Regions from separate parts of the Franconibacter pulveris genome, predicted to be linked through region 2. Evidence: predicted binding sites of a transcription regulator. Region 2 holds the regulator's gene; the other holds the start of a gene.
What was found. The regulator CRP, encoded in region 2, controls carbon source genes, mostly activating them, when cyclic AMP is high. The targets are predictions, from matches to a motif close to ATGTGANNNNNNTCACAT.

Region 1 (5,938 bases), 2.3 Mb from region 2:
AAAACGCGGCCGCGCTGGAGATAAGCTTAAGCGACGACGAACTGGCCCGGCTGGATAACGCATTTCCGGCGCCAAAAGGAAAAACGCGGCTGGATGTGGTGTAAGCGCGTTTTCCCCTCGCCGGGAGGCGAGGGGAGAGAGGCTTACCCTTTTTTCACTACGCGCAGCGTCTGCGCCAGGCGGGAAGGTTTCTCAGCGCTTGTTTTCTGCGGCGTCGTCACGCAGGCGGTCTCCACGCAGACAAAGGTCTTATAGCCCTCATCCGGTACGTCCGCCATGCTGACAGAGAGCGCCGGGCCCGGGTTCCAGCCCACCACGTTGCTGTGGTGATGATGCACCACTTCAATACAGCGCTTGAGCGCAGCGTCATGAATCAGACTGCACGCTTCGGCGTTCAGATAAACGCGGTCGGTGCGGTCCGGGAAGGTCTGGACGCCATCGCCAAGTTTGCCCTGTTCTCCGCCGTTCACTTTATCAATATAGGTGTCGCCAAGGCCGCTGACCTTAACCGCGCTGATGTCGCCCACGTTGAAGTAGGTGTGCAGCGCAGAAGTGGTTTCAAAATCGCCGTGCGCTTCCAGTTCCATTTCACACGTTTTGCCTACTTTGAAACGAGCGTAGAGCGTGAAATCGTGCGGCCAGTACTGACGGCTGGCGTCGCTGCTGTGCAGTTCAAACGTCAGCACGACGCCGTTTTCGTCTTCATTATGGGCGCTTAAGGACCAGGGCAGGTTGCGGGCGAAGCCGTGAGAGGGCAGTTCTTTCTGCGCCGCCGGGCCAAACCACGGCCAGCAGACAGGCACGCCGCCGCGCAGCGCCACGCCAGTTTTGAATGGCGTAATGTCGCTCAGCCATAGCACTTCTTCTTCGCCGGCCGGTTTCCAGGAGAGCAAATGCGCGCCCTGCAGCGCAAATGAGGCGCGCACCTGAGGGTGGTCCACCACTATCAGCTCCAGCTCATCCTGCTGGCGGCGGGAAAGGACAGGCGTAATTTGTTCAACTACCGGCAGCGCAAAAATCTTATTAATCATTTCGGGCAATCCTCTGTCTCGAAGCCATAAAAAAGGGCGACCGAAGTCGCCCTTAGGATCAGATTCTCATCTCGTCTTATTTGGAGATGTGAGCGATCAGGTCCAGAACTTTGTTGGAGTAGCCGGTTTCGTTGTCGTACCAGGAAACCAGTTTCACGAAGTTGTCGTTCAGCGCGATACCTGCTTTGGCATCGAATACGGAGGTGCAGATTTCGCCGTTGAAGTCGGTGGAAACCACGTCATCTTCGGTGTAGCCCAGCACGCCTTTCATTTCGCCTTCAGCCGCTTTCTTAATCGCGTCTTTGATCTGCTCGTAAGTTGCTGCTTTTTCCAGACGAACGGTCAGGTCAACAACGGATACGTTCGGGGTCGGAACGCGGAACGCCATACCAGTCAGTTTGCCGTTCAGTTCCGGCAGAACTTTACCTACCGCTTTAGCTGCGCCGGTAGAGGACGGGATGATGTTCTGAGCCGCGCCACGGCCGCCGCGCCAGTCTTTGTGAGACGGGCCGTCAACGGTTTTCTGCGTAGCGGTGGTAGCGTGAACGGTGGTCATCAGGCCTTCGATGATGCCGAAGTTGTCGTTGATAACTTTAGCCAGCGGCGCCAGGCAGTTGGTGGTGCAGGATGCGTTGGAAACGATGTCCTGGCCTGCGTATTTATCAAAGTTGGCACCACGTACGAACATCGGGGTGTTGTCTTTGGACGGGCCAGTCATTACCACTTTTTTCGCGCCAGCGGTGATATGCTTACGAGCGGTTTCGTCGGTCAGGAAGATACCGGTTGCTTCAGCGACTACGTCAACACCCACTTCATCCCATTTCAGGTTAGCCGGGTCTTTTTCAGCGGTAACGCGGATTTTTTTACCGTTAACGATCAGGTGGCCGTCCTGCACTTCAACGGTACCGTCGAAACGGCCGTGAGTGGAGTCATACTTCAACATGTAAGCCATGTATTCAGCGTCTAACAGATCGTTGATTGCAACGATTTCCACGTCAGAACGTTTCTGAGCAGCACGGAAAACAATGCGACCGATACGGCCAAAACCGTTGATACCTACTTTGATAGTCATATATTCCACCAGCTATTTGTTAGTGAATAAAAGGTTGGCTGTAAAATTACAAAAACCTTACGCAGCGTCAAGCGGAATCGTGTCAATCATTGCGACAAATCAATCCTGTGCACAACCTTTGCTCGACTGACTCGCTCACTATTCCTTTTGGGCTACAGACCCACATTGGGACGTTGCGGTGAATTTTAAAGGCCCATTAAACCAAAAACGTGAACGCCATCACATTTAGCCCCTGGGCTTTCTTTCAGCGCTAAGTTTAGTCTAAAAGATGACACGTCACTGTTAATGTTTTGTTAGAATCTGCCAGATAATGTGACTGCTTAACCCTGCCCCGAGATGTGAATTATGGCCAATCAAAACTCCCAGGATGAACTGAAGAAAACCCTGACGGAAATGCAGTTTTATGTCACCCAGAACCACGGCACCGAGCCGCCGTTCACCGGTCGTCTGCTGCATAACAAGCGGGAAGGCGTCTACCACTGCCTGGTGTGCGATGCGCCTTTGTTTAACTCGCAATCCAAATATGACTCTGGCTGCGGCTGGCCGAGTTTTTATGAGCCGGTAAGCGAAAATGCTATCCGCTATCTCAATGATTACTCGCACGGCATGCAGCGTATCGAGATCCGTTGCGGCACCTGCGACGCGCATTTAGGTCACGTTTTCCCGGATGGCCCTCAGCCGACAGGCGAACGTTATTGCGTCAACTCCGCCTCGCTGAGCTTCTCTGACGACGACGGCAGCGAGCAAATTAAAGGCTGAAGAATCGATTCAGCAAATTATTCCTGGAGACTTGCTTTTATGAACCTGGATGACCTCATCAGCAGCATGACGCCGGAAGTTTATCAGCGCCTCGCCACGGCGGTGGAATTGGGAAAATGGCCTGATGGCGTGGCGCTGACGCCGGAGCAAAAAGAGAACAGTTTGCAACTGGTGATGATGTGGCAAATGCGCAACAACACGGCGCCGCAGCATATGACCATCGGCACGGACGGCGCTATCGTCATGAAGAGCAAACAGCAGCTTAAAGAAGAGTTCGGCATTGTGCCGCCTGCTATTGCCAGGATAAAGCCCGAGTAAGCTGAACGCAAAGCTGAACACGTTGCTGAACGAAAAAGCCCTCCGTACGGAGGGCTTTTTTACTGGCCTGAAAAGAAGCGCGACGGCGCGGGGCGTTAACCCTGCGTTTCCCGCCAGTCATCCAGCGTGTAGAGCGTTGCGCCTTCCGTCGCCATTTCCATAAACGCGCGGGCGCTATCCTGCGGCTGTAAGTTAACGCCGCGACAACCGTCGGTGATAACGTTTACGTCATAGCCAAGCTTCAGCGCATCCAGGGTGGTGAATTTCACGCAATAGTCGGTTGCAAGCCCCATGACTACCAGCTCGCTGACGCCGCGTTCGCGAAGCCAGCTGTCCAGCGCCGTTTTCTGGCGATGGCCGTTATCGAAAAAAGCGCTGTAGCTGTCAATAGTGGGGTTCTCGCCTTTGTAGAACACCGCTTCAATGGCTTTTTTATTTAACAGCGGGTGCAGTTCCGCCCCTTCGGTATGTTGCACGCAATGGTCGGGCCACCAGGTTTGCGGCAAACCGTCAAGCGTGCCCTGGGTAAAGGGCTCGGTTCCCTGCACCGAGGCGAAGCTGCCATGGTTCGCCGGATGCCAGTCCTGGCTTGCCACAATCCGGATATCGCGGGCCTTACACCACTCAATCAGCGCGTTCGCCACGTCCACCGTGCTGTCGCCTTCCGGGACGGAGAGCGCGCCGCCAGCGCAAAAGTCATTTTGCAAATCCACCAGCAGCAGGGCGCGTGCAGTCATGAAAGCCTCCTTATTCGTCCGGGGTCAGCTCGCCGCGCAGGTTGCGCATCATCGCTTCGCGAATTTCGCCGGCATCCAGCCCCTGGCTCAGTAAGTAATGGAGTTTAGTCAGCGTCGCTTCCACTGTCATATCGAAGCCGCTGATAACGCCCGCATGCGCCAGCGCGTTGCCGGTGGCGTAACCGCCCATGTTGACTTTACCGGACATGCATTGGGTCAGGTTGACCACCACAATGCCGCGCGCGCACGCTTCACCCAGCTCTTTGAGGAATTCGCCGTTCTGCGGCGCGTTGCCCACGCCATACGATCGCAGGATAAGCGCGCGCACCGGCTGACGCAGAAAGTTTCGCACCACATCCGCGGAAATGCCCGGATAGATGGTAACTACGCCGATAGGCTGCGGCGTAATCGGGTGTACCTGCAATTCACCGTGTCCGTGAGGCGCAGGCGGCGTATTCAGGCGACGTATATGAATGCCTGCTTCTAACAGCGGCGGCAGGTTAGGGGAGGCGAAGGCGTCAAAGCCATCCGCGTGCGCCTTGGTGGTGCGGTTGCCGCGATAGAGACGATTATTGAAAAAGAGCGTGACTTCGTTAATGGGATAATTCGCCGCGACGTAAAGCGAGTTCAGCAGATTGATTTGCCCATCCGAGCGCAGTTCCGCAAGGGGGATCTGCGAGCCGGTGACAATAACCGGTTTGCTGAGGTTCTCCAGCATAAAGGAGAGGGCCGAGGCGGTGAAGGCCATGGTGTCGGTGCCGTGAAGGATAACAAAGCCGTCGTAATCATCGTAGTGGGCTTTAATGTCATCGGCGATATGCTGCCAGTCCTGCGGCGTCATGTCCGAGGAATCCATCAGCGGGGCGTATTCATGGATGGTGAAATCCGGCATTTCGGGGCGGTGAAACTCCGGCATCAGGGAGAGCTGGCGCTGCAGATGGCCGGAGACCGGAATGTAACCCTGTTCAGAGCGTTGCATACCGATGGTGCCACCGGTGTAGGCAACGTAAATCGATTTCTTTTGCATGGTATCGCTTAGGTTGTGCATAAACAGGCGCAGTATAGTGGCGCGGGGAGAAAAAAACAGCCCGGCAAAAGCCGGGCCGGGATAGCGTTAACGCACGTTGCCGCAGGTCAGGCAGAAGGCGTAACGGTTTTGCGGGTCATTGAAGGCGGCGAGCTTATCGCTTTCCGCCTTCGCGGTTTTGGCCGCCTCGCTGAGCGGTGCCGGCAGATAAGCCTGCAACGCTTGCGGCAGCATCGCCTGTACCGAGCCGCTTACGCCGCTGAGCACCATATCCATAAAGGTGGGTTCGTCCTGATAATAATCGACGTGCCAGCTTTTCAGTTTCGCAAGCTCCGCCGCCTTCGCCACCGCGTCGTCGAAGTCGCCGAGGCTGTCCACCAGACCGTTGTTTTTCGCATCCTGGCCGGTCCAGACGTGGCCCTGGGCAATTTCATCAATCTGCTGCGGCGTTTTGCTGCGCGACTGCGCCACCAGGTTGATAAAGCGCTGATAGCCGTTTTCGATGGTGAGCTGCATCATTTGCTGCACTTCCGGCGGCAGTGCCTTAGTGACGGACACATCCGCCAGCGGCGACGTCGCCACGCCATCGGTGTGTACGCCAATAGCGTCGAGGCTGTTTTCCATGGTGTTGATCACGCCGAAGATGCCGATAGAGCCCGTCAGCGTGCTGGGGTTCGCCACAATGTAATTCGCAGGGGTCGAAATCCAGTAGCCGCCGGAAGCCGCCATGCCGCCCATTGAAACCACCACCGGTTTGCCCGCCGCTTTGGCGGCCGCCAGTTCAGAACGGATGACTTCCGACGCGGTTACGCTGCCGCCGGGGCTGTTTACGCGCAGCACAATCGCTTTTACCTGCGGGTCGAGGCGCGCGTCGCGGATCTGCGAGGCGGTGGTATCGCCGCCGACATTACCTTGCGTCTCTTCGCCGTCCATAATCGCGCCGTTAGCAAAAATTACGGCGACGGACGCGCCCTGCTGCGTCGGTTTATTCACC
Region 2 (5,938 bases):
CACGATGATTATTAATGAAATAAAGGTTTATCTTGCCCGACAGAGCGAGGCTGTTAAACTTGTCCCTCCGACAATTAACCCGGACCAGCTATGACGACAGAAGCGGAATACCTGCAGCAATACGATCCTTCGCGTTTTCCTTCGCCGCTGGTGACGGTGGACAGTGTGCTATTCACGATTGCGGATCAGGCGCTAAGCGTTTTGTTGGTACAGCGCGCCAGACAGCCGCAGCAGGGGCGCTGGGCGCTGCCCGGCGGGTTTATTGATATCGAAAAGGATGATTCAACCCACGCCACGGCGCTGCGTAAGCTTACCGAAAAAACCGGGGTCAGCCCTTCCTGGCTGGAGCAGCTGGAGACGTTTTCTGGCCCGACGCGCGACCCGCGCGGCTGGAGCCTCACCGCCGCCTGGTTTGCGCTTATCGCCTGGGTCGATTGCCAACCCCATATCGCCTCGGTGAGCGACGCGAAGTGGGTGCCAGTATCGGCGCTGCCGAATACGGAACTCGCCTTCGATCACAGCGAGATTATCCAGGCAGCCCTTCATCGCCTGCGCCAGAAGACCATGTATTCGCTGTTGCCGGTCTACTGTCTGCCGGAGCGCTTTACCCTGACGCAGTTGCATGAGGCGACGGAAATCATTCTTGGCCAGCCAATCCAGCGTAAAAGCCTGATTCGCCGGTTTGAAGCCTCCGGCATGTTTGAAGAAACCGGCGAAAGCGTGGCGACTGGCGCCCGCAAAGCGCGGCTCTGGCGACGCAAGCCAGATGCTAACATTCACCTTTTCTCGCGTAATCTGCTGACGGAATAGTCTTTTTCTAAACGCCCGGTTCGTTATCGTGCCCCGCCGCACCAAATCATCAACAATATGAATAACAATCGTTATAGTCATTCGCGAACTCATTACATTAATCTGGTGCTATGGCCGAAATAACCCCTGCAGAACTGACCGCTCCGCCCACCGGCTCGCAACATTTTCAGCCGATGCCGGGTCTGAGCAACGCGCATCTGCAAACCATGCTGCCGCGGCTGCTGCGCCGTCGGCTACAGTTTACGCCGCACTGGCAACGTCTCGACTTGCCGGACGGCGATTTTGTCGATCTCGCCTTTAGCGAAGAACCGCAAGCCGCTCGCCACAAGCCCCGGCTGGTCGTTTTCCATGGGCTGGAAGGCAGCTTGCACAGCCCCTACGCGCATGGGCTTATCCATGCGGCGAAGCAGCGTGGCTGGCTTGGCGTCGTGATGCATTTTCGCGGCTGCAGCGGCGTGCCGAACAAAATGCCGCGCATCTATCATTCTGGCGAAACCGAAGACGGCACCTGGTTTCTGCACTGGCTGAACCGGCGCTTCGGCGAGGCGCCGACTGCGGCGGTGGGCTTTTCGCTGGGCGGCAATATGCTGGCCTGCCTGATGGCGAAGCTGAACGCAGACTTTCCGCTGGCGGCGGGCGTGGTGGTTTCCGCGCCGTTGATGCTGGAAGCGTGCAGCTACCACATGGATAAAGGCTTCTCCCGCGTTTATCAGCGCTACCTGCTGAACCTGCTGAAGGCGAACGCGAGCCGCAAGCTTAAGGCGTGGCCCGGCACGCTGCCGATAGACCTGGCGCAGCTCAAGCGCCTGCGCCGCATTCGCGATTTCGATGACGCTATTACCTCGAAAATCCACGGCTTTCGCGACGCCATCGACTACTATCGCCAGTGTAGCGCTCTGCCTTTACTGAACCAGATAACGCGACCTACGCTTATCATCCATGCCAAAGATGACCCGTTTATGGATCATCACGTGATCCCGCAACGTGAAACGCTGCCTGCTAATATCGAGTATCAACTGACCGATCATGGCGGACACGTAGGCTTCGTTGGCGGCACGCTGCGACGCCCGCAGATGTGGCTGGAAAAGCGTATTCCCGACTGGTTAACGACATATCTGGACCGATAAATGATCATTCCCTGGCAAGAGCTGCCGCCCGAGACGCTGGACAACCTGATTGAAGCGTTTGTCTTGCGCGAAGGCACCGATTATGGTGAACATGAACGTTCGCTCGAACAAAAAGTGGCCGATGTTAAGCGGCAATTACAGAACGGCGAAGCCGTTCTGGTGTGGTCTGAACTGCACGAAACGGTCAATATCATGCCGCGCGGGCAGTTCCGTGGCTGATGGTCAGCCTGGCTTTTTGTCAGGCTGACGCCAGAGCGAAGCAGACTATTCCGCCAGCGCCGGAACGCTGGCGTCAGTGGCGTACCTTTTTCGCGTATCCATGGAGTTCTCGCTATGTCATCAAGACACCCGGTTATCGCCGTTACAGGTTCCAGCGGCGCAGGCACGACCACCACCAGCCTTGCGTTTCGTAAGATCTTCGCTCAACTACACCTTCATGCCGCGGAAGTGGAAGGCGACAGCTTTCACCGCTATACGCGCCCGGAAATGGATATGGCTATCCGCAAGGCGCGCGATTTAGGCCGGCATATCAGCTATTTTGGCCCCGACGCCAACGACTTTGGCCTGCTTGAACAAACCTTTATCGAGTATGGCCGCAGCGGCCAGGGGAAATCGCGCAAATACCTGCATACCTATGATGAAGCGGTGCCGTGGAACCAGGTGCCGGGCACCTTTACGCCCTGGCAGCCGCTGCCGGAGCCTACCGACGTGCTGTTTTATGAAGGGCTGCACGGCGGCGTGGTCACGCCGCATCACAACGTGGCGCAGCATGTAGATTTGCTGGTGGGCGTAGTGCCTATCGTCAACCTTGAGTGGATCCAAAAGCTGATTCGCGATACCAGCGAGCGAGGGCATTCACGCGAGGCGGTGATGGATTCCGTGGTGCGATCAATGGAAGATTACATTAACTACATCACGCCGCAGTTTTCCCGCACCCATATTAATTTCCAGCGCGTGCCGACGGTGGATACGTCTAACCCCTTCGCGGCGAAAGGCATTCCTTCGCTCGATGAAAGCTTTGTGGTTATCCACTTTCGCAACCTTGAAGGGATTGATTACCCCTGGCTGCTCGCCATGCTTCAGGGTTCTTTCATTTCTCACATCAATACGCTTGTCGTTCCCGGCGGCAAGATGGGGCTGGCGATGGAATTAATTATGCTGCCGCTGGTGCAGCGATTGATGGAAGGGAAAAAAATTGAATAAGGCGGCTGACGCCGCCCCGCGTCAGGCTTCCACCACTTCATAAGAGTGGGTGATGTTGACCGCTTTGCCGAGCATCAGCGCCACAGAGCAATATTTCTCAGCGGAGAGATCCACCGCGCGCGCCACAGCCGCCTCCTTCAGCGCCTTACCCGTTACGATAAAGTGCAGGTTAATGTGAGTGAACAAACGCGGCGCCTCTTCGCGGCGTTCTGAGGTCAGTTTCACTTCGCAATCCTGAACGTCATGACGCCCTTTTTGCAAAATAGACACCACGTCGATAGCGCTGCAACCGCCTGCCGCCATCAGCACCATTTCCATCGGGCTTGGCGCTTTATCGCCGGAATTACCGTCCATCAGGATTTGGTGCCCTGAAGCGGATTCGCCCAGAAACGTCAATCCCTCAACCCACTTTACTCGTGCCTGCATAATCATCACTCCGATGTATAAAAATTTTTGACAGATTACGCGCCAGTTACGAAAGAGGCAACGGAAGGGCGACCTGCGTCAAGCTGAAACGAGACAATAGAAGACACCCATGAAAAGCTATGCTAAAACAGTCTGGATGCTGCGGCGATACATTGATGTTATGCATGTATGCAGAGGACAAGACAATTTACCGGCTGCGACGACATGGACAGCCAACTTCCCGGGATGCGGGAAGATAATGATTGCAAAGCCAGATGGGGGACCCGCGCCCCGTCTTTGGAGCCAGTTTAAACAGAGGATAACAGCGCATGGTGCTTGGCAAACCGCAAACAGACCCGACTCTCGAATGGTTCTTGTCACATTGCCACATTCATAAGTACCCATCGAAGAGCACGCTGATTCACCAGGGTGAAAAAGCGGAAACGTTGTATTACATCGTTAAAGGCTCAGTGGCAGTGCTGATCAAAGACGAAGAGGGCAAGGAGATGATCCTCTCGTATCTGAATCAGGGAGACTTTATCGGCGAACTGGGCCTGTTTGAAGAGGGCCAGGAGCGCAGCGCCTGGGTTCGCGCCAAGACTGCTTGCGAAGTCGCCGAGATTTCCTATAAGAAATTCCGCCAGCTTATCCAGGTGAACCCGGACATCCTGATGCGCCTCTCTTCGCAGATGGCGCGTCGTCTGCAAGTCACCTCTGAAAAAGTCGGCAACCTGGCGTTCCTCGACGTGACGGGCCGCATCGCCCAGACGTTGCTCAACCTGGCGAAACAGCCGGACGCCATGACCCATCCCGACGGCATGCAAATTAAAATCACCCGTCAGGAAATCGGCCAGATTGTGGGTTGCTCCCGCGAAACCGTCGGTCGCATCCTGAAAATGCTCGAAGATCAAAACCTGATCTCCGCGCACGGTAAGACCATCGTGGTTTACGGCACCCGCTAAACCGCCATAAAAAAACGGCGTGTCGCTTCGGTAACACGCCGTTTTTGTTTCTACACTTACCTCTATGTTTCGCCGTCTCATTTATCACCCGGAAGTGAACTACGCCCTGCGTCAGACGCTGATCCTGTGTCTGCCGGTGGCGGTTGGGTTGCTGCTGGGCCATCTGCAACAGGGCCTGCTTTTTTCGCTGGTGCCTGCCTGCTGCAACATCGCCGGGCTCGACACGCCCCACAAGCGCTTTTTCAAACGTCTGGCGGTCGGCGCTTCGCTCTTTGCCGTCAGCAGTTTTACCGTGCAACTGTTACTGGCGAACAATCTGCCGCTGCCGCTTATCTTTTTAGGCATGGCGCTGCTGCTTGGCGTGACGGCGGAGATAAGCTCGCTGCATGCCCGGTTGCTGCCCGCTTCGCTTATCGCCGCCATTTTTACGCTAAGCCTCGCGGGGAACATGCCAGTCTGGGAGCCTATCCTGCTCTATATTTTCGGCACGCTCTGGTACGGGCTGTTTAACTGGTTCTGGTTCTGGCTGTGGCGCGAGCAGCCGCTTCGCGAGTCGCTAAGCCTGCTGTATCGCCAGTTGGCGGACTATTGCGAAGCGAAATATAACCTGCTGACGCAGCATACCGACCCGGAAACTGCCCTGCCCCCGCTGCTTACGCATCAACAAAAAGTAGTGGACCTTATCAGCCAGTGCTATCAACAGTTGCACATGCTGGCGGCCGGGAAACAGAGCGGCTATAAGCGTCTGCTGCGCACCTTCCAGATGGCGCTGGATTTGCAGGAGCATATTTCGGTCAGCCTGCATCAGCCGGAGGAGGTGCAAAAGTTGGTGGAGCGCAGCCACGCCGAGGCGGTGATCCGCTGGAACGCACAGACCATTAGCGCGCGCCTGCGCGTTATGGCCGACGACATCCTCTACCATCGCTATCCGCAGCGTTTCGCCATGGATAAGCAAATCGCCGCGCTGGAGAAAATCGCCCGTCAGCACCCGGACAACCTTGTCGGTCATTTCTGCGAATACCACTTCAGCCGCATCGCCCGCATCCTGCGCACCCAGCGTCCGCTCTATGCCCGCGACCTGATGGCCGACCGGCAGAAACGGCTGCCGCTATTCCCGGCGCTGAAAAGCTACCTTTCGCTCAAATCCGCCGCTCTGCGCAACGCCGCGCGGCTGGGAGTGATGCTGAGCATCGCAAGCCTCGTCGGCAACGCATTCCATCTGCCAAAACCGTACTGGATCCTCATGACCGTGATGTTTGTGACGCAGAATGGCTACGGGGCGACGCGGGTGCGCATTCTCCAGCGAGCGGCCGGCACGCTGGCGGGGTTAATCATCGCGGGCGTCACGCTGCACCTGCATGTGCCGCAGGGCTACATGCTGCTGGTGATGCTGGCTATCACGCTGATTAGCTACCTTATCATCCGCAAAAA

Region 1: a site for CRP is predicted at 2,311-2,328, ahead of msrB (peptide-methionine (R)-S-oxide reductase MsrB). Genes of this name have one in related genera too.

The regions. Positions count from the first base shown of each region.
Region 1 is NZ_CM165555.1:1,868,993-1,874,930, forward strand. It holds gene ACU4F7_RS08980 (aldo/keto reductase) at 1-104, shown strand, start outside; gene ACU4F7_RS08985 (D-hexose-6-phosphate mutarotase) at 144-1,031, opposite strand; gene gapA (glyceraldehyde-3-phosphate dehydrogenase) at 1,108-2,103, opposite strand; gene msrB (peptide-methionine (R)-S-oxide reductase MsrB) at 2,449-2,862, shown strand; gene ACU4F7_RS09000 (YeaC family protein) at 2,902-3,180, shown strand; gene pncA (bifunctional nicotinamidase/pyrazinamidase) at 3,276-3,917, opposite strand; gene ansA (asparaginase) at 3,928-4,944, opposite strand; gene sppA (signal peptide peptidase SppA) at 5,032-5,938, opposite strand, start outside.
Region 2 is NZ_CM165555.1:4,261,263-4,267,200, forward strand. It holds gene ACU4F7_RS20200 (NUDIX hydrolase) at 91-810, shown strand; gene ACU4F7_RS20205 (hydrolase) at 921-1,937, shown strand; gene ACU4F7_RS20210 (YheU family protein) at 1,938-2,156, shown strand; gene ACU4F7_RS20215 (phosphoribulokinase) at 2,271-3,140, shown strand; gene ACU4F7_RS20220 (OsmC family protein) at 3,162-3,566, opposite strand; gene crp (cAMP-activated global transcriptional regulator CRP) at 3,875-4,507, shown strand; gene ACU4F7_RS20230 (YccS/YhfK family putative transporter) at 4,572-5,938, shown strand, end outside.